3 regions of the Enterobacter cloacae subsp. cloacae ATCC 13047 genome follow, and region 1 is predicted to be linked to each of the others. Evidence: predicted binding sites of a transcription regulator. Region 1 holds the regulator's gene; each other region holds the start of a gene.

Region 1 (4,558 bases):
CCTGCACCCGTTAACTGCCCGGACAATTAGTGTTGTTTCAGTTTATCTTTATGTTTATTGAGCTGTCTTGCAAGCTTATCAATCAAGCCGTCGATAGCAGCGTACATGTCTTGCCCTTCCGCACTGGCGTGGAGTTCGCCCCCATTGACATGCAGGGTTGCATCCGAGATATGAGTCACTTTCTCCACTTTCAACACAATATAGACCTGATTGATCCTTTCGAAATACTGCTCGAGTTTTGCGAATTTCGTGTTCACAAAGTCGCGTAAGGCTTCAGTAATTTCGACGTTTTGTCCAGTGATGTTGAGCTGCATAGTGTCTTCCTTATCGGTTGTGTCAGACCAGCTGTTTACGCTGGTTAGACGGCGGAATGGATAAAGACTCTCGATACTTCGCAACAGTACGACGTGCCACCATAATACCCTGGTCGGACAGCATGGTGGTTAACTTACTGTCGCTCAGTGGCTTCGCGGGGTTCTCCGCGGCGATCAACTTCTTCACCAGTGCACGAATCGCCGTTGACGAGGCTTCGCCACCGCCTTCGGTATTCACATGGCTGGAGAAGAAATACTTAAGCTCAAATATACCGCGAGGACTGTGCAGATACTTCTGCGTGGTCACGCGGGAAATCGTTGATTCATGCATCTCGACGGCCTGGGCGATATCCGCCAGCACCATCGGTTTCATATACTCTTCGCCCTGCTCAAAGAAAGCCTGCTGTTGTTCGACGATACAGCGGCTCACACGCAACAGCGTATCATTGCGGCTCTCCAGGCTTTTGATTAACCAACGCGCTTCCTGCAGATTGCTACGAATATACTGGTTGTCGGCGTCGTTACGCGCGCTGGTGCACATGGAGGCATATTGCTGATTGATTTGCAGGCGAGGAATGCTGTCTGAATTGAGTTCAACGACCCAGCGGCCGTTGTGTTTTCTGACCAGCACGTCAGGTATGACATATTCAGGCTCACTGGTCTGGATCGACTGGCCGGGGCGAGGATCGAGCGACTGAATCAGATTAACCGCCTCTTTCAGCACCTCTTCTTTCAGACGCGTAACGCGCATCAGGGTACGGAAATCATGGTTAGCCAGCAGATCCAGATGATCGCTGATGATTAAGCGGGCTTCATCGATCCAGGGCGTCTCTTTGCTGAACTGCGAAAGCTGGATCAGCAGACAGTCGCGCAGGTCTTTCGCTGCTACGCCCACCGGGTCGAAACGCTGAATGCGCTTCAGAACGGCTTCTATCTCTTCAAGTTCAATCTCGTCATCGCCCATGCTTTCCAGAATATCGTCCAGCGTGACGGTCAGATAGCCGGTGTCGTCAACGGCATCGACAATCGATGTAGCAATCGCGCGATCGGTATCGGAGAAAGGGGTCAGCTCCACCTGCCACATCAGATAATCCTGTAGTGACTGGGTGGTTTCACCCTGATAGACCGGTAGCTCATCGTCCTGGTAGTCTGCACGCGTGCCGGAAGGGGTTCCGGCGGTGTAGATTTCATCCCAGCTGGCATCCAGCGGAAGCTCGTCCGGCATCTCTTTTTGTTCGAGTGCATCGGCGGTATCGAGGGCTTCAGTGTCCTGTGATTGCTGAGTGTCTACCTCGTCATGAAGATCGGCTTGCTCCAGCAGCGGATTGCTGTCCAGCGCTTGCTGGAGCTCCTGCTGGAGTTCTAATGTGGACAGTTGCAACAGGCGAATCGCCTGCTGTAACTGCGGCGTCATCGCCAGTTGTTGGCTGAGCCTTAATTGCAAACCTTGCTTCATGTTCAGAGCATTTTTCTCCGGTTCGGCGTTACGTTACCTCTACCCTATCAGAGTCTGAAGTCTTCCCCAAGATAGACGCGCTTAACATGATCATCTTCGAGGATCTGCTGTGGCGTACCGTGGGCGATCAGGTTGCCCTGGCTCACGATATACGCACGTTCACATACGGCCAGTGTTTCACGGACGTTGTGGTCAGTAATCAACACGCCAAGACCGCTGTCGCGCAGATGCTCAATAATACGTTTAATGTCGATAACGGAGATGGGGTCAACGCCTGCAAATGGTTCATCCAGCAGGATGAACTTCGGGTTTGCTGCCAACGCGCGTGCAATTTCAACACGGCGGCGTTCCCCCCCGGACAGCGCCTGCCCAAGGCTATCGCGCAGGTGCTCAATGTGAAACTCTTCCATCAGCTCGTTGGCGCGATCCTGACGCTGTTCGCTGGTCAGGTCGTCACGAATTTGCAGAACGGCCATCAGGTTATCGAAGACGCTAAGGCGACGGAAAATGGAGGCTTCCTGCGGCAGGTAGCCAATACCCCGGCGCGCGCGCGCGTGCAGTGGCAGAAGGCTGATGTCTTCATCATCAATGATGATGTTACCGGCATCGCGTGGGACAATACCCACGACCATGTAGAAGGTCGTGGTTTTACCTGCACCGTTTGGACCAAGCAGGCCAACAATTTCGCCGGAGTTGACGGTCAGACTGACATCTTCCACGACACGGCGGCCCTTATAGGCCTTCGCGAGATTTTTTGCAGTTAATGTTGCCATAACGAATTAGTTACTCTTCTTCTGTGCCGGGGCCTGGCCCTTGCCTTTGTCCTGCAGCTGAGACGGCACTAACACGGTGGTGACGCGTTTGCCTTTCTCGCTGGAGGCCTGCATTTTTTGCTCTTTCACCAGATAGGTGATTTTATCGCCGGTGATATTGCTATCGAGCTGTTCCAGATAGGCGTTACCGGTAAGGATGACCAGATCTTTCGCCAGTTCATAATGCATGTGGCTGGCATGGCCCTTCACTGGCTTGCCGTTGTCCTGCATCTGGTAGAACGTGGCCGGGTTGCCGTAGCCATCAATGATCTCTTTGCCCTGTTCGCCACCTGGACGGGTAACGACCACCTTATCGGCGTTAATCTTGATGGTGCCCTGGGTCATAACCACGTTGCCGGTAAAGGTAACGACATTACCTTGCATATCAAGAGACTGCGTATCGGACTCGATATGGATCGGCTGTTCGGTATCGCCAGTAACAGCAAGCGCGGGAAGACTGGCCGCCAGCATCGCGCTGGCGATAATTACTTTAAGGCTGAGTTTGTTTGTTTTGAATTTCATAGGAGGTTCTAACCTTTTCAATCAGCTCGGCGTTTTTGCTGCGTAAGTTCCCGCGCATTCTTAAACCGCTGGAATTAAATGTTGTGCCGTACAGAGTGACCAGATCCTGCGACGTCACATCCTGAGTAACCAGGTTGATCTGGGCATTATCTGTCGTAATTTTGCGCAGTTGTGAGTCAGCGGTCAGGGCGTTGACTTCAACATGGCCATAAAGATAAAGCATACGGTCATTCGTCAGTTTTGCCCGGTCGGACTTAATCGACCACGTCGGCACTTTGTCCTTATCAAACGTCGTCATGACCGGCTGGGTAAACCACGAAATACCGTCATCTGAAAAATATTCAACGTGCTGGGCAATCAGGCGATAGTTCAGCGCACCTTCCGGGCTATAGACTACGGTATCACTGTGATCGCTTTTATAGGTTGGATCGTTATTGTTGATCACTTCCGTTTGCGTATCGTCACGATCGGCAAGGTTCACGCCAATCAGTATCAGTGCGACAAGCGAAAGCAGAATGATAACCCAACGTCTGGTTTTACTCATATCGATTGCCCTTTGGCCTCATCAAGCTTGCCCTGCGCCAGCAGAAGCAGATCGCAGACTTCACGTACGGCACCACGGCCACCGTTGATGTGGGTAACATAATCAGCCCGCGGGATCAGCAGCGGATGCGCATCCGCAACCGCGACACTCAGGCCAATCTCAGCCATTACCGGCCAGTCGATCAGGTCGTCACCGACATAGGCCACATGTTCTGGCGCGATAGACAGTTTACCCAGTAAATCATTGAAAGCAGCCATCTTATCGGACTGTCCCTGATACAGATGGGTAATGCCCAACGTTTCACAGCGATCTTCTACCAGTTTAGCTTTTCGCCCGGTGATGATGGCAACCTCGATACCCGATGTGAGCGCACAACGAATACCGTAGCCATCGCGAACGTTGAACGCTTTTAGCTCTTCACCATTATTGCCCATGTAAATCAGGCCATCGGACAGTACGCCGTCCACATCCAGAATCAGCAGGCGAATATTTTCTGCCTTTACCATCACGTGGGCACTGACCGGACCATAACAGGTTGCAAGGGATGCACCCGCATTACTCATTGTCTTATCCTTCATTACACTACGCCTGCGCGCAGCAGATCATGCATATGTACCACACCCAGCAATTGGTCGCCATCGGCAACCATCACTGAGGTGATATGTCGGGACTGCATCAGGTTCAGTACATCCACCGCCAGCGTGCCCGGGCGAACGCGAATCCCGCCGGGCGTCATCACATCGGCAATACCCAGCGTGCGAACATCCACGCCCATGTCGAACACGCGACGCAGGTCACCGTCGGTGAAAATCCCCTCGATCTTCATCAGATCGTCACACACCACCGTCATGCCCAGGTTTTTACGGGTGATTTCCAGCAGCGCATCACGCAGGGAGGCCTCTTTACTGAC
Region 2 (4,558 bases), 2.0 Mb from region 1:
CGGGTGGCAGGTGGAAAACCGCTGCTGTGCATTGTGTTTGCCTGCGGGGTCGTCATTATTCTGGTGCAATTTTTGATTGCGGCGGGAATGCTGCCGGAAGTGGGGTAAAAAAAGGGGCTATCGACAGCCCCTTTTTTATCAGTGTAAGCAACAGCTCTTAAACTTCTTCCCGCTGCCGCACGGACACGGATCGTTACGCCCGACCTTTGTGCCGTTAACAATCGGTTTCTTCGCTTCCGGTTGCTGTGGGTTAGCAGACCAGTAGTCGTATAAGCGCAGCGCCGCTGGCTGGATACGCTCAATGCTGGCGATGTACTCCTCTTCGCTCAGCGCGTCCAGCTTCTCGCTGTTCTCTTCTGAGCCGTGAAGCGCGATGACATCCAGATCCGCTTTCAGCTCTTCTGGCAGTGCAGACCAGTCGGTCAGCGACACGCCGCGCATATAGCCATAACACCACTCTTCCACAACGGTGTAGCTCTGGCCGTCCACGTCGTTATAACCAAACATCGGCTCAAACTGATCCGGGTATTCGCTCAGGCGCTCAGCAATGTCGTTCATATGCTTAAAGCAGAGATCGATAAAACGGTTCATTTCTCGATCGTTTTTCCAGCGCGGGATATATTTCTCGCCGCCCCATACCGCCACCAGCCAGGTGTCTGGCTCGACAACCACGGGGCCGGAAAGCACTGCCGTAAGCATGCCGTCCAGTTCGGACACGTCAATCACGGACGCATCGTCATGACCGTAAGACATTAACGTCTCTTCCAGCCACGCCATTTCGCTTTCATTTAATGGGCCTTCAGTCATTGCTGACACTCCTGATCAAAAAGGAAAGGATCCTAGCACATATCGTACGCCTTTCCCGGCGGAAGTTACGGGAATTATTGCTGCAAAAACGTGCAAATCGTGACCCTTGCACAACTTATGGGCTTTATTGTTAACGAGATGTGATCTCCGCTGTAATTTCAGTGCGTCCCGCAAGGCTGCGTACAACGGCGCTCTATACTCAACATGTCGCAACGCCGTCAACAGGTTAACCATTCTGGCAACGATTTTGCTTAATCTTCAGCACGCGACACTGCGCATGGAAACCTCGCCGTATTAAGCAGGATGCTGACCGTATCTTGTTCGTAACATCATTTTTCTCGCTCGTGTTTTTGATTGGCTGCGCCGCCGGGCGTTCGGGTTTACACCGTGGTGCAAAAACCTCATTGCTAAGGAACACAATAATGTCGCTGAAATTAATCAGAACTCCTCTTTCTCTTTTGTTGGCCGGTTGTCTGGTGACGGCATTTTCCGCCCGGGCAGATATTGTCATTGGCGTGGCCGGGCCATTTACAGGCCCCAATGCCACCTACGGCGATCAGTACTGGCATGGCGCAACACAGGCAGCAGAGGACATTAACGCCGCAGGCGGGATCAACGGTGAAAAAATTAAGCTGGTTCAGGGAGATGATGCCTGCGAGCCCAAGCAGGCCGTTGCCGTCGCCAACCGTTTAGTCGACCAGGATAAGGTCAACGCGGTGGTCGGTCATTTCTGCTCCTCGTCCACCATGCCCGCCTCTGAGGTGTACAGCGACGCGGGGATCATCGCCATCACGCCTGGCTCCACCAACCCGCAGATTACCGAGCGCGGCATGAGCGATATGTTCCGCATGTGCGGCCGCGATGACCAGCAGGGTCAGGTCGCCAGCGATTTCATTATCGACAAGCTGAAAGCCAAACGGGTGGTGATCATTCACGACAAAGACACCTACGGTCAGGGGCTGGCGGACGCCACCAAAGCCGCACTGGCAAAACGCGGCGTGCAGGACGTGATGTACGAAGGGTTATCCCGCGGTGAAAAAGACTTTAACGCCCTGGTCACCAAAATTGGGGCGCAAAAACCGGATGTCGTCTTCTTCGGGGGCTGTCACCCTGAAGCCGGCCCGCTGGTTCGCCAGATGCGTGAACAGGGCGTGCAGGCAAAATTCTTCTCCGGCGACTGTATTGTCAACGAAGAGATGGTGACCGCGGCGGGAGGACCGCAATATACCAACGGCATTTATATGACCTTCGGTAAAGATCCGCGCCTGATCCCGGACGGTAAAGCGGTAATTGAGAAATTCCGCGCCGGTAAATTCGAACCGGAAGGATACACCCTCTACTCCTATGCCTCCGTGCAGGCTATCGCTGCGGCATTCAAGGCGACGGGCGGCAAGGACTCAGCCAAAGCCAGCGAATGGCTGAAGGCTAATTCCGTCGATACGGTGATGGGCAAAAAAGCCTGGGACAGCAAAGGCGATCTGAAAGTCTCTGACTACGTGGTGTATCAATGGGACGACAAAGGAAAGTATAAGGAAGTGCCGTAACGGGACGGAGTCACGCTCAACGTCGGCAGGGCCGCCTGCCGACGCAAACAACACATCAGGCTGCGCGGTTTATGCGGCCGTTATAAAGAGCGCGCTAAGATGAGTACATTCTTCCTGCAACAGTTAATTAATGGCTTAACGCTGGGCTCCGTCTACGGACTCATCGCCATCGGTTATACGATGGTGTACGGCATCATCGGCATGATTAACTTCGCCCACGGCGAAGTGTATATGATCTCTGCCTATCTCTGCGCGATTGGCCTGGCGCTGCTCTCCTTCTTCGGCCTGCAGTCGTTCCCTCTACTGATCCTCGGCACGCTGGTATTCACCATCGTGGTCACCGGAGTGTATGGCTGGACCATCGAGCGCATTGCCTATAAACCGCTACGCAACTCCACCCGTCTGGCACCGCTGATCTCCGCCATCGGCATGTCGCTTATCCTGCAAAATTACGCGCAACTGAGCCAGGGGCCGCGTCAGCAAGGGGTGCCCACCATGCTGGATGGCGTGATTCGTCTGCATCTGGGAGAGGGGTTCGTGCAGATTACCTATACCAAAGTATTCATTCTGGTCGCCTCCTTCGCCGGGATGTTATTGCTCACCTGGATTATCAGCCATACCCGGCTGGGACGCATGTGTCGTGCGGTACAACAGGATCGAAAAATGGCCTCCATTCTGGGGATAAATACCGACAGGGTTATTTCTCTGGTATTTGTCATCGGCGCGGCAATGGCCGGTCTGGCCGGGGTGCTCATTACCATGAATTACGGCACCTTTGATTTCTACGTCGGGTTTGTGATTGGTATCAAAGCCTTTACCGCCGCGGTGCTCGGGGGGATCGGCTCTTTGCCCGGCGCGATGCTCGGCGGGCTGATTCTGGGGGTGGCCGAAGCTCAATTTTCCGGCATGGTGAACTCGGACTACAAAGATGTGTTCTCGTTTGGGCTGCTGGTCATGATCCTGATTTTCCGCCCTCAGGGGCTGCTCGGCCGCCCTGTCGTGGCCAAAGTGTGAAGGAGAAAACGATGACATCACACGGTTTCTCCCTCAAGCGCTGCCTGCTGGACGCGATGTTTTCCGGGCTGATCGCATTGATTATTTTTGGCCCGATTGCAGGTGTGGTGCTGGACGGATATAGCTTTAACTTTGCCGGACAGCGCCTGGCCTGGATGGTCGGCACAGTGATGGTTGGGCGTTTTCTGCTGAGCGTTTTTTTAAGTACCGCTGCCGGGGCCCGCTTTCAGGCGCGGTTCGAAGCCGACAGCGTGGGGGTATATGTTCGCCCGCCGGAATACAAAAGCCGTCTGCGCTGGGTTATTCCTCTGGCGATCGCCCTTGCGATCTGCTTCCCGTTCGTCGCCACCAAATACCTGCTGACGGTTGCTATCCTCGGTCTGATTTACGTCCTGCTCGGCCTCGGCCTGAATATCGTCGTGGGTCTGGCCGGACTGCTGGATCTGGGGTATGTCGCCTTCTACGCCATCGGCGCTTACGGGCTGGCGTTGGGGTATCAATATCTGGGACTCGGATTCTGGAGCATGCTGCCGCTGGCGGCAATTATGGCTGCGGCTGCCGGTGCCCTGCTCGGCTTCCCGGTGCTGCGCATGCACGGCGACTACCTGGCGATTGTGACGCTCGGGTTCGGGGAAATTATCCGTCTGGTGCTGAACAACTGGCTAACCTTCACCGGCGGGCCTAATGGCGTGTCAGCGCCGCCGCCTACGTTTTTCGGACTGGAGTTTGGTCGACGCGCCAAAGAAGGTGGCGTGCCATTTCATGAGTTTTTCCATCTGACGTACAACCCGAATATGAAGTTTATCTTTATTTATGCGGTGCTGTTTCTGGTGGTGCTGCTGGTGCTTTATATCAAGCATCGTCTGACGCGAATGCCGATTGGCCGGGCATGGGAAGCCCTGCGGGAAGATGAAATCGCCTGCCGCTCCATGGGCCTCAACCATGTGCTGGTTAAGCTTTCGGCCTTTACGCTGGGCGCGTCAACGGCCGGGATTGCGGGCGTGTTCTTTGCCACCTATCAGGGTTTTGTGAATCCAACCTCATTCACCTTTTTTGAATCTGCGCTGATCCTCGCCATCGTGGTACTGGGCGGTATGGGCTCCACGCTCGGAGTCGTGCTGGCAGCCTTTGTGCTCACCGTGACACCCGAGCTGTTGCGCAGCTTTGCTGAGTATCGCGTCCTGCTGTTTGGC
Region 3 (4,558 bases), 550 kb from region 1:
CGCTAACGGCGGCATCCAGATCGGAGTGTGCCGTCATTATGATGACCGGAAGCATAGGGTGGCGTTGTTTGATCTGCTTTAAAAGCGCCAGCCCGTCCATACCCGGCATACGAATATCCGACAGCAGAACATCCGGCGTTTTGGTGGTGAGTGCGTCGAGCACTTCGCTGCCGCTCTCAAACGTCGTGCAGCTTAATCCCGCCCCTGTGAGCGCGCGTTCAAGCACCCAACGGATGGAGCTATCGTCATCGACTACCCAGACTATCCCTCGTTGCATAAACGTCACCTTTATTTTTTAATCGGCAGGAAAACCGAAAACTCGGTATGTCCCGGCCAACTGGTAAATTCAATTTTTCCAGAGTGTTGATCGATCAAACTGCGGGCAATGGATAATCCCAGCCCGGTACCGCCTTCGCGACCGCTGACCATCGGGTAGAACAGGGTGTCCTGCAGATGAGATGGGATCCCCGGCCCGTTGTCCTCAACGTCGATGCGTGCCGCCAGCCGATAGCGCACGCCATGCAAGGTGAGCTGGAATGCGGTACGGGTACGCAAAATGATTTCGCCGCCTTCCGGTCCCAGAGCCTGCAGCGCATTACGCACAATATTCAGCAGGACCTGCTCAATCTGGTCCGGATCGTGCGCCAGTTCCGGCAGGCTGGGGTCATAATCACGCACCAGCGTAACGTTCTCCGGCAGCTCCATTGAGACGAGCTTCACCACCCGTTCAGCCACTTTATGAATGCTTTCGGTGACGTGCATACCCGGCTGTTGCGGCCCGAGCAGGCGGTCAACCAGGTTACGCAGACGATCGGCCTGCTCAATGATGACGTTGGTATACTCCGCCAGCGCAGGGTCCGGCAGCGCTTTGGTTAACAGCTGCGCCGCCCCGCGTAATCCGCCCAGTGGGTTTTTGATTTCATGCGCCAGGCCCCGCACCAGATCGCGGGCAGCAATTTGCTGCGCATGCTGAAGTTGCTCCTGGCTCAGTCGGCGCTGATTGTCCATCGGCGCCATTTCGAGCAGGATCAGCCCTTCAGGAAGACGTTGCGCGGTAAGCGACAAAATATGCGAGCGCCCGTCGATCACCAGCGTCACTTCGTTATCGGTGAACCCCTGACCGGCCTGCAGACTTTCCTGCATCAGGCCAATGTTCAGCGAAAAATAGCTCAATAATTCTGGCAGCGGAGTGCCAAACAGTTTGCGTGCGCTTTGGGCGAGCAGTTGCTGCGCCGCCGGGTTGGCGTAATGAACAGCCAGCTCGTCGTCGACCAGCAAAATGCTGTTAATTAACGAATTGAGGATCTGCCCAGCATCGGGCAGCGTGCCAGTTGCCATTCAGCAGTCTCCTGGAGTTGGTTGCACTAATTTAGTGCAGTATAGCTTTTTCGTCGTAAAAAGCGCGTGAGATCAGGTTGTTGGTGGAGAAAAAAGCCCATCCGGAGATGGGCTGAAAGTTTCCACGGCAACAAAAAAAAGCTTTCGGGGCCGCGCCTGAAGGGTGGCGCGAAACCCGTTGTAACTTAAACGCTGTAGTACAGTTCGAATTCAACCGGATGCGGAGTCATGCGCACGCGGTCGTTCTCTTCAGTACGCAGGGCGATGTAGGCATCGATAGCGTCGTCAGTGAACACGCCACCCGCAGTCAGGAACTCGCGGTCAGCGTCCAGTGCCTGCAGGGCTTCTTCCAGAGAGCCTGCAACCTGTGGGATCTCTTTCGCTTCTTCTGGCGGCAGGTCATACAGGTTTTTGTCCATCGCTTCGCCTGGGTGGATCTTGTTCTTGATACCGTCCAGACCGGCCATCAGCAGTGCTGCGAAGCACAGGTATGGGTTAGCTGCTGGATCCGGGAAGCGCACTTCGATACGACGCGCTTTAGGAGAAGCCACCACCGGGATACGGATAGAAGCAGAACGGTTACGCGCTGAGTAAGCCAGCATAACAGGTGCTTCGTAGCCTGGGACCAGACGCTTGTAAGAGTTGGTGGTTGGGTTCGCCAGGGCGTTGATCGCTTTAGCGTGTTTGATTACGCCGCCAATGTAGTACAGCGCCTGCTCAGACAGACCTGCATATTTGTCACCAGAGAACAGGTTGGTACCGTTCTTGGACAGGGACATGTGGCAGTGCATACCGGAACCGTTGTCGCCAAACATTGGTTTTGGCATGAAGGTCGCGGTTTTACCGAAACGGTGTGCAACGTTGTGCACAACGTATTTGTAGATCTGAATTTCGTCCGCTTTTTTGGTCATGGTATTGAAGCGGGTTGCCACTTCGTTCTGACCAGCAGTCGCCACTTCGTGGTGGTGAGCTTCAACTACCAGGCCCATCTCTTCCATCACCAGACACATGGTGGAACGGATGTCCTGTGAAGAATCGACCGGAGGAACCGGGAAGTAACCGCCTTTCACGCCAGGACGGTGACCTTTGTTACCACCTTCGTATTTGGTGGAGGAGTTCCATGCACCTTCGATGTCGTCGATAGCCACGTGGGAGCCAGAGATAGAGGCACCGAAACGAATGTCATCGAACAGGAAGAATTCTGGCTCTGGCCCGAACAGAACGGTGTCTGCGATGCCGGTAGAACGCAGGTACTCTTCTGCACGTTTAGCGATGGAGCGTGGGTCACGGTCGTAGCCCTGCAGCGTGCCTGGCTCGAGGATATCGCAACGGATGATCAGGGTTGGCTCTTCGAAGAACGGATCAATGACCGCCGTGGTCGCGTCTGGCATCAGAACCATGTCAGATTCGTTAATGCCTTTCCAGCCACCAATGGAGGAGCCGTCAAACATTTTGCCTTCTTCAAAGAATTCGGCGTTTACCTGATGAGCAGGAATAGTGACGTGCTGTTCTTTACCTTTAGTATCGGTGAAGCGCAGATCAACAAACTTCACTTCATGTTCGTTCAGCATCGTCAAAACGTGTTCAGCGGACATACTTAACTCTCCAGATTGGTCATTGTCGTCGTGGTAACGAGGTCTTCAACTTCTATCAAGGTGGCTATGAGGCCATCTTTTTGCCGTATTTTTATAAAGCGAAATCTGTGCCAACTTTTAAAACACCCCAAAAAGGCGTTATCATGCGCACCATAGTGCAAAAGTGCTGCACCACAATGGTTATGTTGCACCAGTATAGTGCTTCAGTGTGAACACTGAGCACCATATTGGTGCAATTTTCGTTAAAGTGCCCTTTTTACGCTCCGTGAAAGCGATCACAAAGCATCTCTGCAATACTTGTTTGCGGGGGATGTTTGTGATCCTGTTTTGTAGTGCGATTAATCCGTGTACAATAACGCGCTATTTCTAATGCCTGAGGCAAAGTTGTGATCGAAAATTTGCGTAACATCGCCATCATCGCGCACGTTGACCATGGTAAAACTACCCTGGTTGATAAGCTGCTGCAGCAATCCGGTACGTTTGATGCACGTGCCGAAACTCAAGAGCGTGTGATGGACTCCAACGATTTGGAGAAAGAGCGTGGGATTACCATCCTCGCGAAAAACACCGCTATCAAATGGAATGACTACCGTATCAACATCGTTGATACCCCAGGGCACGCCGACTTCGGTGGTGAAGTTGAGCGCGTGATGTCCATGGTGGATTCCGTGCTGCTGGTGGTTGACGCCTTTGACGGCCCAATGCCGCAAACGCGTTTCGTGACCAAAAAAGCATTTGCCCATGGCCTGAAGCCTATTGTTGTTATCAACAAGGTTGACCGTCCTGGCGCACGTCCTGACTGGGTTGTTGATCAGGTGTTTGACCTGTTCGTGAACCTTGACGCGACCGACGAGCAGCTGGACTTCCCTATCATCTACGCTTCGGCGTTGAATGGTATTGCGGGTCTGGATCACGAAGATATGGCGGCAGACATGACCCCGCTGTATCAGGCGATTGTCGATCACGTACCGGCTCCGGATGTTGATCTTGATGGTCCTCTGCAGATGCAGATCTCCCAGCTGGACTACAACAACTACGTTGGCGTTATCGGTATCGGCCGCATCAAACGCGGTAAAGTGAAGCCGAACCAGCAGGTTACTATCATCGATAGCGAAGGCAAAACCCGTAACGGTAAAGTGGGCAAAGTGCTGACTCACCTGGGTCTGGAGCGTATCGACAGCGATCTGGCTGAAGCGGGTGATATCATCGCGATCACCGGTCTGGGCGAGCTGAACATCTCTGACACCATCTGCGACCCGCAGAACGTGGAAGCGCTGCCAGCCCTGTCTGTTGATGAACCAACGGTAACCATGTTCTTCAACGTCAACACCTCTCCGTTCTGTGGTAAAGAAGGTAAATTCGTTACCTCTCGTCAGATCCTTGACCGCCTGAACAAAGAGCTGGTGCACAACGTTGCGCTGCGCGTTGAAGAAACGGAAGACGCTGATGCCTTCCGCGTATCCGGTCGTGGTGAACTGCACCTGTCTGTTCTGATCGAAAACATGCGTCGTGAAGGTTTCGAGATGGCGGTTTCCCGTCCGAAAGTTATCTTCCGCGAAATCGACGGCCGTAAACAAGAGCCGTTCGAAAACGTAACGCTGGACGTTGAAGAGCAGCACCAGGGT

What was found. Region 1 encodes sigma-54, which starts transcription at its own class of promoters, with help from an activator protein. Its sites were predicted from a motif close to GTTGGCACANNTTTCGCTNT; they were not measured.
Region 2: the regulator sigma-54 is predicted to act here: its motif matches at 1,042-1,061, upstream of ECL_RS06810 (branched-chain amino acid ABC transporter substrate-binding protein).
Region 3: the regulator sigma-54 is predicted to act here: its motif matches at 3,029-3,048, upstream of glnA (glutamate--ammonia ligase).

Annotation. Positions count from the first base shown of each region.
Region 1 covers NC_014121.1:4,698,113-4,702,670, reverse strand. The annotation lists gene hpf (ribosome hibernation promoting factor) at 27-314, opposite strand; gene rpoN (RNA polymerase factor sigma-54) at 337-1,770, opposite strand; gene lptB (LPS export ABC transporter ATP-binding protein) at 1,818-2,543, opposite strand; gene lptA (lipopolysaccharide ABC transporter substrate-binding protein LptA) at 2,550-3,104, opposite strand; gene lptC (LPS export ABC transporter periplasmic protein LptC) at 3,073-3,648, opposite strand; gene kdsC (3-deoxy-manno-octulosonate-8-phosphatase KdsC) at 3,645-4,211, opposite strand; gene kdsD (arabinose-5-phosphate isomerase KdsD) at 4,226-4,558, opposite strand, start outside.
Region 2 covers NC_014121.1:1,399,485-1,404,042, reverse strand. The annotation lists gene tyrP (tyrosine transporter TyrP) at 1-108, shown strand, start outside; gene ECL_RS06815 (YecA/YgfB family protein) at 139-807, opposite strand; gene ECL_RS06810 (branched-chain amino acid ABC transporter substrate-binding protein) at 1,230-2,351, shown strand; gene ECL_RS06805 (ABC transporter permease subunit) at 2,451-3,365, shown strand; gene livM (high-affinity branched-chain amino acid ABC transporter permease LivM) at 3,377-4,558, shown strand, end outside.
Region 3 covers NC_014121.1:5,249,272-5,253,829, reverse strand. The annotation lists gene glnG (nitrogen regulation protein NR(I)) at 1-277, opposite strand, end outside; gene glnL (nitrogen regulation protein NR(II)) at 289-1,338, opposite strand; gene glnA (glutamate--ammonia ligase) at 1,524-2,933, opposite strand; gene typA (ribosome-dependent GTPase TypA) at 3,320-4,558, shown strand, end outside.